Regions from separate parts of the Pseudomonas sp. No.117 genome, predicted to be linked through region 1. Evidence: riboswitches for the same ligand, from Rfam matches in the RefSeq annotation. Region 1 holds a riboswitch; each other region holds the start of a gene.

Region 1 (3,261 bases):
CCGCGGCTGGCAACTCTTCGCTCACCTCGGCACGTACCCGCGTCAGGGCCTCGGCGTCCAGACCGTCGGCCTTGTTGAGGATCACGAGATCGGCGCTGGCCAACTGGTCTTCGAACAATTCGTGCAGCGGCGATTCATGGTCCAGGTTGGGGTCCTGGCGGCGCTGGACATCCACCTGCTCGGGATGAGCAGCGAAGGTGCCAGCCGCTACCGCCGGGCTGTCGACCACGGTGATCACCGCGTCCACGGTGCAGGCGTTGCGGATCTCCGGCCACTGGAAGGCTTGCACCAGGGGCTTGGGCAGGGCCAGGCCGCTGGTCTCGATGAGGATGTGGTCGATGTCGCCACGGCGTGCCACCAGCTCCTTCATCACCGGGAAGAATTCCTCCTGAACGGTGCAGCACAGGCAGCCGTTGGCCAACTCGAAAACGCGGCCCTGGGCCTCTTCTTCGCTGCAGCCGATGCTGCACTGGCGCAGGATTTCGCCATCGATGCCCAGCTCGCCGAATTCGTTGACGATCACTGCGATGCGACGCCCTTCGGCGTGATCGAGCATGTGGCGCAGCAGGGTGGTCTTGCCGGCACCGAGGAAGCCGGTGACGATGGTGACGGGGGTCTTGGCCAGGGTTTTCATGGGCTGCCCTTAGATGGAAAGCGAAAGAAGACGGGCAGGCATGCCGGACGCTCGCCCAACGGCGAGGCCCTGATGGCAGCCCGGATCACCCCGCCCGGTTGCGTATGGGAAACTGGCGAGGCAGGTCTCCTGGCTCGCGGCGCCTGGCTCCGGCCTTCCCGCGTGAGCAGTGGCCTAGTGGAGAGGTTCTGGATGCCGCTTACAGTTGCGGGGGCAGCCGCGGTATCGCACCGCGTTCCCTTTCAAGCTCTTGCAGACAAGAGCACCTCGGAACGCGACAGGCTACGAGTGCCCCGCCGGGGTGTCAATCGAACAGGCTTGACCGGCGGACGACGCCCATGGTCTGCTGAACCTTGCTTCAGGTGTCGCGACTCCGCCATGGGTCGCGGTGAAACGGGAAGCCGGTCCGAGTCCGGCACTGCCCCCGCAACGGTAGACGAGCGCAGGATCACGATGCCACCCGGCCGGCAAGTCTGGGGAAGGCGATTCTGGTAGTTGCATAGGTATGCGACCCTCGTAAGTCCGGAGACCGGCCTGTCGCTTTCAAGCAACCCGCGGTGGGCGGTCGTGCTGGACGGCGGCCGCCTGCGGCTCGCTGCCTAGGCGCGTCCCTGCCGCTTCGACTCCGAGGCCTTGCCATGACCGTCGCCCGCTCCGCCACCGCCCTGTCCCAGACCAATACCCGTGCCCAACGCCTGACCGCCACCCTGCTCGCCTGCTTCCTCGGCCTGAGCCTGGTGTTCCTGGCCGGTTTCTCCCACGTCGAGGCGTTGCACAATGGCGCCCACGACACCCGTCACAGCGAAGGCTTCCCCTGCCACTGAAGGAGCTCGACATGTTCCAGCGTATCGCCTTCAGTGCCGCCCTGGCCGGCCTGCTCGCCGCCCTGCTCCTGAGCGTCCTGCAGGGCCTCTGGATGACCCCGCTCATCCTCCAGGCGGAAACCTACGAGGTCCAGGCCGAGGCACCGGCAGTGGCCGAACACCATGAGCATGGTGAGGAAGCCTGGACACCCGCGGACGGCTGGCCGCGCACCCTGTCGACCTTCGGCGGCAACCTGGTGGTGGCGGTGGGCTTCGGCCTCTTGCTCACCGGCCTGTTCAACCTGCGCGCCCCGACGCGCGTTCATCAGGGGTTGCTCTGGGGGCTGGCCGGCTATGCCACCTTCTGCCTTGCCCCCAGCCTCGGCCTGCCGCCGGAATTGCCGGGCACCGCCGCCGCCGATCTGACCCTGCGCCAGCTCTGGTGGATCGGCACCGCTGGCGCTACTGCCGGCGCCCTAGCTCTGCTGGTCTTCGCGCGCCATCCCGGCTTCAAGATCGCGGCCTTGGGCCTGTTGGTCCTGCCGCACCTGCTCGGCGCCCCGCAACCGGTCGAACACGCCAGCCTGGCGCCGGAGGACCTGCAGCGGCACTTCCAGATCGCCGTGCTGGCGAGCAACCTGCCGTTCTGGCTGTTGCTTGGACTGGCCTGCAGCTGGCTCTTCCAGCGCCAGAGCAGCCGCGCCTGATGAGGCTGATACTGGGCCTGGGTTGCCGCCGAGGGTGTTCGGTTGACGAACTGGCCGAGCTTGCCCAGGCGGTGTTGAACGAAGCGGGCTGCGAGATCGACCAACTTGCGGCGCTCGCCACCCTGGATGCGCGGCTGGAAGAGCCCGGCCTGCAGGAACTCGCGCGTCTCTGGCAACTGCCCCTGCGAGGCTTTCCAGCGGACAACCTGGCCACGCGACCCGGCACCACCGCTGCCAGCGCTGTCGCGCTGCAGCACACCGGCAGCCCAAGCATCGCCGAAGCCGCCGCCCTGCTGGCGGCCGGTGCAGACGCGCGATTGCTGGTGAGCAAGCGCAAGAGCGCCGCGGCCACCGCGGCACTGGCCTATGCCTGAGGTTCTTCTTCCGCGTCGGCGCCACTCACCCGGGCGCGGACGTGGATGGGGCTGAAGGGCTCGTTCTGCACCAGCTCCACCAGGGACTCCTTGACCAGTTCGAGGATGGCCATGAAGGTCACCACCACGCCCAGCCGCCCCTCCTCCAGGGTAAACAGCGCGACGAAGGGTACGAAGGCGCCATCCTTCAGTCGCTCCAGCACCTGACTCATGCGCTCGCGGGTGGACAGGATCTCGCGGGTCACCTGGTGACTCTCGAACAGGTCCGCACGGCGCAGCACCTCGCCCATGGCCAGCAGCAATTCGCTCAGGTCAACCTCGGGCAACAGCTTGCGCGCCCGGGCGTCAGGCGCCGGCAGGGTCGGCACCACGAAGTTGCGCCCTTCGCGCGGAAGGTCATCGAGATCCTCCGCCGCCTTCTTGAAACGCTCGTATTCCTGCAGGCGCCGGATCAACTCGGCACGAGGATCTTCTTCTTCGTCAGCGAGGCCCTCCGCGCGCGGCAGCAGCATGCGCGACTTGATCTCCGCCAGCATGGCCGCCATCAGCAGGTACTCCGCCGCCAGCTCCAGCTGCACCGCCTTCATCAGCTCGACATAGCTCATGTACTGCCGGGTGATCTCGGCGACCGGGATGTCGAGGATGTCGATGTTCTGCTTGCGGATCAGGTAGAGCAGCAGGTCGAGCGGCCCCTCGAAGGCTTCGAGGAACACCTCCAGGGCGTCTGGCGGGATATAGAGGTC
Region 2 (3,261 bases), on a different contig from region 1:
GGCGCCGGCCAGCCAGACATCCGGCCAGCGCACCCCAGACAGGCTGCCGAGCAGCCAGAACATGACGCTACGCGCCTGCTCGGCGTTGGCCGCGGTGGCGACGATATAGGCGGTCAGGGCATTGAACAGCTGGGAGGCGGCAACCCCGGCGAGGATGATGCGGGTGCTGCCGCCGCTGCCGAGAAAGGGCAGCACCACGGTGAAGGCCAGCATGGCGCCGAGGAAGGCGCCCAGGGACACCCCGAGCACCCCGCCGCCGACGCCCAGCAGCATCACCAGCACCGCGCCGGTGGAGGCGCCGGCCGACAGCCCCAGCACATAGGGTTCGGCCAGGGCGTTGCGCAGCAGCGCCTGGAGGATGGCGCCGGACACCGCCAGGCCCGCGCCGCAGCAGGCCGCTACCAGGGCGCGGCTGAAGCGGTATTCCCAGACGATACCCTGGACGATGCGCTCCACCGGATAGGGGCCCAGACCGAGACCATTGGCGATGGCCTGCAGGCTGGTGAGGGGGGCGATGGGCATCTCGCCGAAGGAGGCCGCGAACACCACGCTGGCGGCCAGCGCCAGCACGGCGGCCAGGCCCAGCAGCCAGCGCCAGGGCCGGGCGCCTTCGGCCGCCAGGGGCAGGCTCATGGTTTGGGCTTGGCCAGGGCGCTGGCCAGGGCCTCGACGCCATCCACCACCCGCAGCGAGGGGTTGAGGGTCGGGGCGTCCACCACCAGCAGGTGGTTCTCGCGCACCGCGCGCAATTCGCGGGTCAGGGGATCGCTGCGCAGGAAGGCCAGTTTCTTGTCGACGTCGTCGGCCGGGTACAGGCGGCGGTCCATGCGCGCCACCACGATATAGTCCGGGTCCAGGGCGGCGACGCGCTCCCAGCTCACTGCCGGCCATTCCTCGGCGCTGTCCACCACGTTGCGCAGCCCCAGGGCGCGCGCGATCCAGGCGGGCGCACCGAGGTTGCCGGCTACCCAGGGATCCCCTTCCAGGCGGGTACTGGAGAACCAGAACAGCACCGAGCGCCCCTGCACCCCGGCAGCCTTGGCTTGCTCGCCAGCGGCGGCGATACGCCGGTCCAACTCAGCCGCCAGGCGGTCGCCGGCCGGCTGCACATCGAGGATGGTCGCCAGCTCGTGCACTTCACGGGTCACCAGCTGCATGTCGAAGGGCGCGCTGCGACTGCCGTCGCTGTTGGAATCGGCGGTCACCGCCTTGCCCTCGCAATCGCTGGGCGCCACGTAGGCGGCGATGCCGAGGTCGGCGAAGCGCGGGAAGTCGCCCACCTCGCCACCGGGGCCGACATGATAGGTGTACTGCGCCGCCACCAGGTCCGGCCGGGTACCGACCACGGCCTCGAAGCTGGGCGCGTTGTCGGCCAGGCGCGGGACGCCCTTGCCCTCTGCCTGCAGATCCACGGGCAAGCCACCGAACCAGACGCCAGTGCCCACCATCCGCGGGGCAACGCCCAGGCGCAACAGCAGCTCGGTGCTGGCCTGGCCGATACTGACCAGACGTTGCGGCGTGTGCTCGAAGACCAGGTCGCGACCGCAGTTGTGCACGGTCAGCGGATAGTGGGTGGCGGCCTGAGCGGTGAAGGACGAAACGGACAGTGCCGCAGCGGCTAGCAGCGGCGAAAGACGGCGAAGCATGGACTCTCCTTGGGATGACGCGTCCCTTGTGGATGGTTGGTGTCCCCTGGCAAGGTCTGGCTCATCTCCCGAAGGAGACTCACAGTGGCGCGACCGCGCCGGATTTGCACCGGCTTCCCGCCAGCGGATCTGAGGTGTCGCCGACGGTGAACCAGCGGCGACCAATCTTCAAGCACCGGTTTCGCCTGGAAAGTGCCCGCGCTCGGCCGGCGACTTCTCAAACGCGCCAGAATGTTACTTTATAACAATTCAGAATCATACCAGCGTGGCGTATAGACCCATTCGCCACCATCGGCCCGCGGGAAACGCCGGGTATGGCTGGAGCCGAGGATCACCAGGGTGCGTGAATCCACCCTATCGCTGCGCAAGGCGCCGAGGCTGGTGTATTCGAGACCGCCACCGGGCCGGCCGACATCGCGGCCGAGAATTACCGGAGTGGTCGCCGGGCGACAGCTGCGCAGGACGTCCAGGGCCCGGTCCAACTGATGCGGACGGGCCTTGGAGATGGGGTTGTAGAAGGCCATCGCCAGGTCCGCCGCGGCGGCCTGGCGCAGCCGCTGCTCGATCACCGCCCAGGGCTTGAGGTTGTCGGACAGGGAGATCAGGCAGAAGTCGTGGCCCAGGGGCGCCCCCGCCAGGGCGGCGCTGGCCATGGCCGCGGTGATGCCCGGCAGGATCTCCAGCTCCACCGCTGCCCAGCGCGGATCCGCAGCGCCTTCCAGCACCTCCAGCACCGCCGCGGCCATGGCGAAGACCCCCGGATCACCGGACGACACCATGACCACGCGCCGACCGCTGGCGGCCAATTCGAAGGCGTGACGGGCGCGCTGCAGCTCCTCGCGGTTGTCGCTGGCATGGGCCAGCTGGTCGGGTCGCAGGGGACCGGCCATGTTCACGTAGGTGGCATAGCCGAGCACGTCCTGGGCCTGGTCCAGGCTGCGGCGCACCACCGGGGCCATGAGTTCGGCCGCGCCGGGGCCGAGGCCCACCACGCTGAGGCGACCACGGCGTTGCCCGAGCCGATCGGCGTCCAGCGGCGTCGGGTGCAGGTGCAGGGCGATGCCACGCTCCTGGGCGCGGTCGACGGTCGCCTGGGCGAAGTCCGGGGTGCCGGCGTCGACGAATCTCAGCGGTACGTCCAGCGCCTGGCTCAGCTCGGCCAGGGCGGGCGTGGCCATGTCTTCCGCCCGCGCCAGGAGCACGGCGACGGCGCCTGGCGCATAGCCGGTACTGGCGAGCAATTCGCTGACGGCAGTCGCGGTGGCATCGGCGCGTACCGCCACCAACACCGCGCGGGGATGGATCAGCAGGGTGTGATCGTCGGTGCTGGCCAGTGGCGAGACCAGGATGCGCTGTCGCGCGGCGGGATCGCGGGCCAGGGGCACCTCGTCCAGCCAGGGCGCCTCGCCCTCGATGCGCACCGGCTCACCGGCCAGCAGATCGGCCACCCGGTGCTTGGCCACGTCGACATCGGCCAAGGCATAGCCGGTAGGCGGATCGAGCAGGCAGGTGCCGAATCTCAGTTCGCCGCTGGTGGTGATGGCCGGGGCCACGCCCAGTAGCGTACCGAGCTGACGGGCCAGGCGATTGGCCCCGGCCAGGCCGCCCAGCAGCG
Region 3 (3,261 bases), on a different contig from region 1:
CATGCCCTCCGGCAGGCTGCCGCGGATCAACTGGGTCTGCCGCGGGCTGCCACTGCGATTGGCCAGCACCCCGGCGAATGGCAGGCTCGGGCGATAGTGGGCCAGGCCATAGGCCAGGGCGCCAAAGGTCTGCGCCAGGCCGGCCGCGTCGATCACCCCCAGCACCGGCACGCCGAAGCGCTCGGCCAGGTCCGCCGCCGAGGGCTGGCCGTCGAACAGGCCCATGACGCCCTCGATGAGGATGAGATCGGCCGCTCCCGCCGCTTCCCATAGCAGCCGCCGGCTCTCGGCCTCGCCGATCATCCAGAGGTCGAGCTGGTAGACCGGCGCGCCACTGGCGCGGGCGAGGATCATGGGGTCGAGGAAATCCGGACCGCACTTGAACACCCGCACCCGCCGGCCCTGCCGCGCATGCAGGCGGGCCAGCGCCGCGGTGACGCTGGTCTTGCCCTGGCCGGACGCCGGCGCGGCGATCAGCAGCGCCGGGCAATGCCGCGCCTGGCCTACCATTCGATACCCTGCTGGGCGCGGACGCCGGCCTGGAAGGCATGCTTGACCAGGCTCATGTCGGTCACGGTATCGGCGGCCTCGACCAGCGCCGGCGGCGCGCCGCGGCCGGTCACCACCACGTGCTGGTGCGCCGGGCGGCCGGCGAGATCGGCCAGTACCTGGTCGACCTCCAGGTAGCCATGCTTGAAGGCGATGTTGAGTTCGTCCAGCAGCACCAGGCCGATGGCCGGGTCACGCAGGAGCTCCACCGCGACCGCCCAGGCCGCGGCGGCCGATTGCAGGTCGCGGGCGCGATCCTGGGTGTCCCAGGTGAAGCCTTCGCCCATGACGTGGTAGCGCACCTCGTCGGGAAAGCGCTTGAAGAAGAGTTGTTCGCCGGTGTCGCGGCGGCCCTTGATGAACTGCACCACGCCCACCTTCATGCCGTGGCCAAGGGCGCGCGCTGCCATGCCGAAGGCCGAGCTGCTCTTGCCCTTGCCGATGCCGGTGTGCACCAGCAGCAGGCCACGCTCGTCCTGGGCCTCGGCGATGCGGGCGTCGATCACCGCCTTCTTGCGCACCATGCGCGCGCGGTGGCGTTCGTCGCGCTCGGGGCTGGTGGATTCGGGGGTATCGGTCATGGCGGTGCTCCGGATGCGGGCGCGGCGGAGGCACGGGCAGAGGCACCGCCTGCCAGGCAGGGGTGACACCGCACGATGCCCTCCGCATCGCCGAGATGAACGCAGGCGTGGCCGGTCTCCGGGCTCGTGAGGCGATGCCCAGGGGCATCCGCGGCGCCCCTTCCCGGCCAGGCCAGTGGGTATCGCGCCGCTACTACTCAACTACCGTTGCGGGGGCAGCGCCGGCTCGACCGGCTTCCCTGTTTCACCCCGGCTCAAGCGGGGCACCACGTGCAAGGGCGCAGGGTACGGACTAGCCGGGAGAGCGTCAATCGATCGCGCCACCCGAACTCGGCGCCCCGCGACCGGGTCCACCCTGAACCCCCAAACCGCCAGGAGATACCGGATGACCGATTCCACCCTCGCCGCCTGCATCAAGGCCTGCCTCGACTGCGCCGCGGCCTGCGAAACCTGCGCCAGTGCCTGCCTGGGCGAAGACCATATCGACATGATGCGCGAGTGCGTCCGCCTGGACCGCGACTGCGCCGATGCCTGTCGCCTGGCCGCCACCTTCATGCAGCGCAACAGCGACCGCATCGCCGAAGCCTGTGCCCTGTGCCTGGCCACCTGCCGCGCCTGCGCCGCCGAGTGCGGCAAGCACAAGGCCGAGCACTGCCAGGCCTGTGCCCGGGCCTGTGAAGCCTGCGCCGACGCCTGTGCGGCCATGGCCGCCTGAGCCCCTCAGATCGCCGATACCCGGCCGCTCCGGTCCGGTCGCTGCCGCAGGGCCGGTTGCAGGGCGGTCCCCAGCCCTGGGGCGGTCGGTGGCAGCAGCCAGCCCTGCTCCAGTACCGGCAGCTCGGTCACCAGATCGCAATAGAAACCCGCCAGATAGGCCCGCACCACTTCCTGGAAGATGGCATTGGGCGAGGCCAACCCCAGGTGCAGGGAGGCCATCAGCACCACCGGACCGGTGCAGTCGTGCGGGGCGATGGGCTTCTGGTAGGCCTCGGCCAGGGTGGCGATCTTGCGCGCCTCGCTCAGTCCTCCGCACCAGGAAAGATCCACCATCACGTAATCCAGGGCGTCGGCCGCCAACAGGTCGCGGAAGGCACCGCGCATGGCCAGGGTCTCGCTGCCGCAGACCGGGATACCGGCCAGCCGCCGGAAGTCCGCGAGTCCCTGGACATGGTCCATCTTGATCGGATCCTCGGCCCAGAAAATGTCGTATTCCTTGAGTTCCCGGGCGATCTGCAGGGCGCAGGTGGGATTCCACAGCGAATGGAATTCACACATCACCGCGATGCGGTCGCCCACCGCCTCGCGGATCCGGGCGAAGGGCTCCAGGCCCTGGCGCAGCTCGGCGCTGGACAGGTACTGGCCGTGGCTGGCCAGGGCGAAGGCATCGAAGGGCCAGATCTTCATGGCGGCGAAGCCTTCGTCCACCAGGCTCTCGGCCAGGGCGCCAGGACATTCCACCGCGGCCACCTGGTCGTCGTAGCGGCCGAGCGGCCGCGCCTCGCCCTTGGCGACCAGCCGGCGCCGCTCGCCACCGGTGTTGAAGTGGGGGCTGGCGCAGGTGTTGTAGGCGCGCATCCGCTCATGGACGCGGCCGCCGAGCAACTGGTGGATGGGCACGCCCAGGGCCTGGCCGAACAGGTCCCAGAGGGCGATGTCCAGCGCCGACGCCGCACGGGTCTCCACGCCGCTGCCGTTGAAGCCCAGGTAACCGCGCAACAGTGCCCGGCTGTGGGCTTCGAGCTGCAGGGGATCACGGCCCAGCAACAGCGGCGCGCAGAGCGAATGGATCTGGGCCTCCACGGCTTCGGCGCCGCGGAAGGTCTCGCCGAGACCGACCAGGCCACTATCGGTATGAATTTCCACCCAGAGCAGGTTGGGAAATTCGGCCAGGCGCGTGGTTTCGATACGGGTGATGCGCATGACGTGTCCTCTAACGGGGCCCATGGACCTGATTGAGCAGCGGTTCGCCGCGGCGCAGGCGTTCGATGTTGGCGGCGATCAAGGCATAGCGGCGGGCGAACAGCCCTTGGGTCCAACCGGAGATATGCGGCGTGCAGAAGGCGTTGGCGAGGTCCTCGAAGCGCTCGCGCGCCGGCGCCACCTGGTCGGCCTCGCCACTGGGATAGCGGTA

What was found. A riboswitch is a leader RNA that binds a small molecule or an ion and turns the genes downstream of it on or off. The one in region 1 is predicted to bind cobalamin.
Region 2: it holds a riboswitch for cobalamin, as region 1 does, so the genes downstream of both, ACYJP6_RS08205 (ABC transporter substrate-binding protein) here and ACYJP6_RS11480 (CbtB domain-containing protein) in region 1, are expected to answer to the same signal.
Region 3: it holds a riboswitch for cobalamin, as region 1 does, so the genes downstream of both, cobO (cob(I)yrinic acid a,c-diamide adenosyltransferase) here and ACYJP6_RS11480 (CbtB domain-containing protein) in region 1, are expected to answer to the same signal.

What each region holds. Positions count from the first base shown of each region.
Region 1 is NZ_BAAJNP010000004.1:348,397-351,657, forward strand. It holds gene cobW (cobalamin biosynthesis protein CobW) at 1-634, opposite strand, end outside; cobalamin riboswitch at 737-919, opposite strand; cobalamin riboswitch at 978-1,186, shown strand; gene ACYJP6_RS11480 (CbtB domain-containing protein) at 1,273-1,458, shown strand; gene ACYJP6_RS11485 (CbtA family protein) at 1,470-2,144, shown strand; gene ACYJP6_RS11490 (cobalamin biosynthesis protein) at 2,144-2,518, shown strand; gene ACYJP6_RS11495 (segregation and condensation protein A) at 2,509-3,237, opposite strand.
Region 2 is NZ_BAAJNP010000003.1:314,772-318,032, forward strand. It holds gene ACYJP6_RS08200 (FecCD family ABC transporter permease) at 1-633, opposite strand, end outside; gene ACYJP6_RS08205 (ABC transporter substrate-binding protein) at 630-1,646, opposite strand; cobalamin riboswitch at 1,678-1,817, opposite strand; gene cobJ (precorrin-3B C(17)-methyltransferase) at 1,886-3,261, opposite strand, start outside.
Region 3 is NZ_BAAJNP010000002.1:176,739-179,999, forward strand. It holds gene ACYJP6_RS04330 (cobyrinate a,c-diamide synthase) at 1-510, opposite strand, end outside; gene cobO (cob(I)yrinic acid a,c-diamide adenosyltransferase) at 504-1,130, opposite strand; cobalamin riboswitch at 1,223-1,416, opposite strand; gene ACYJP6_RS04340 (four-helix bundle copper-binding protein) at 1,516-1,845, shown strand; gene ACYJP6_RS04345 (mandelate racemase/muconate lactonizing enzyme family protein) at 1,851-3,050, opposite strand; gene ACYJP6_RS04350 (2-hydroxyacid dehydrogenase) at 3,061-3,261, opposite strand, start outside.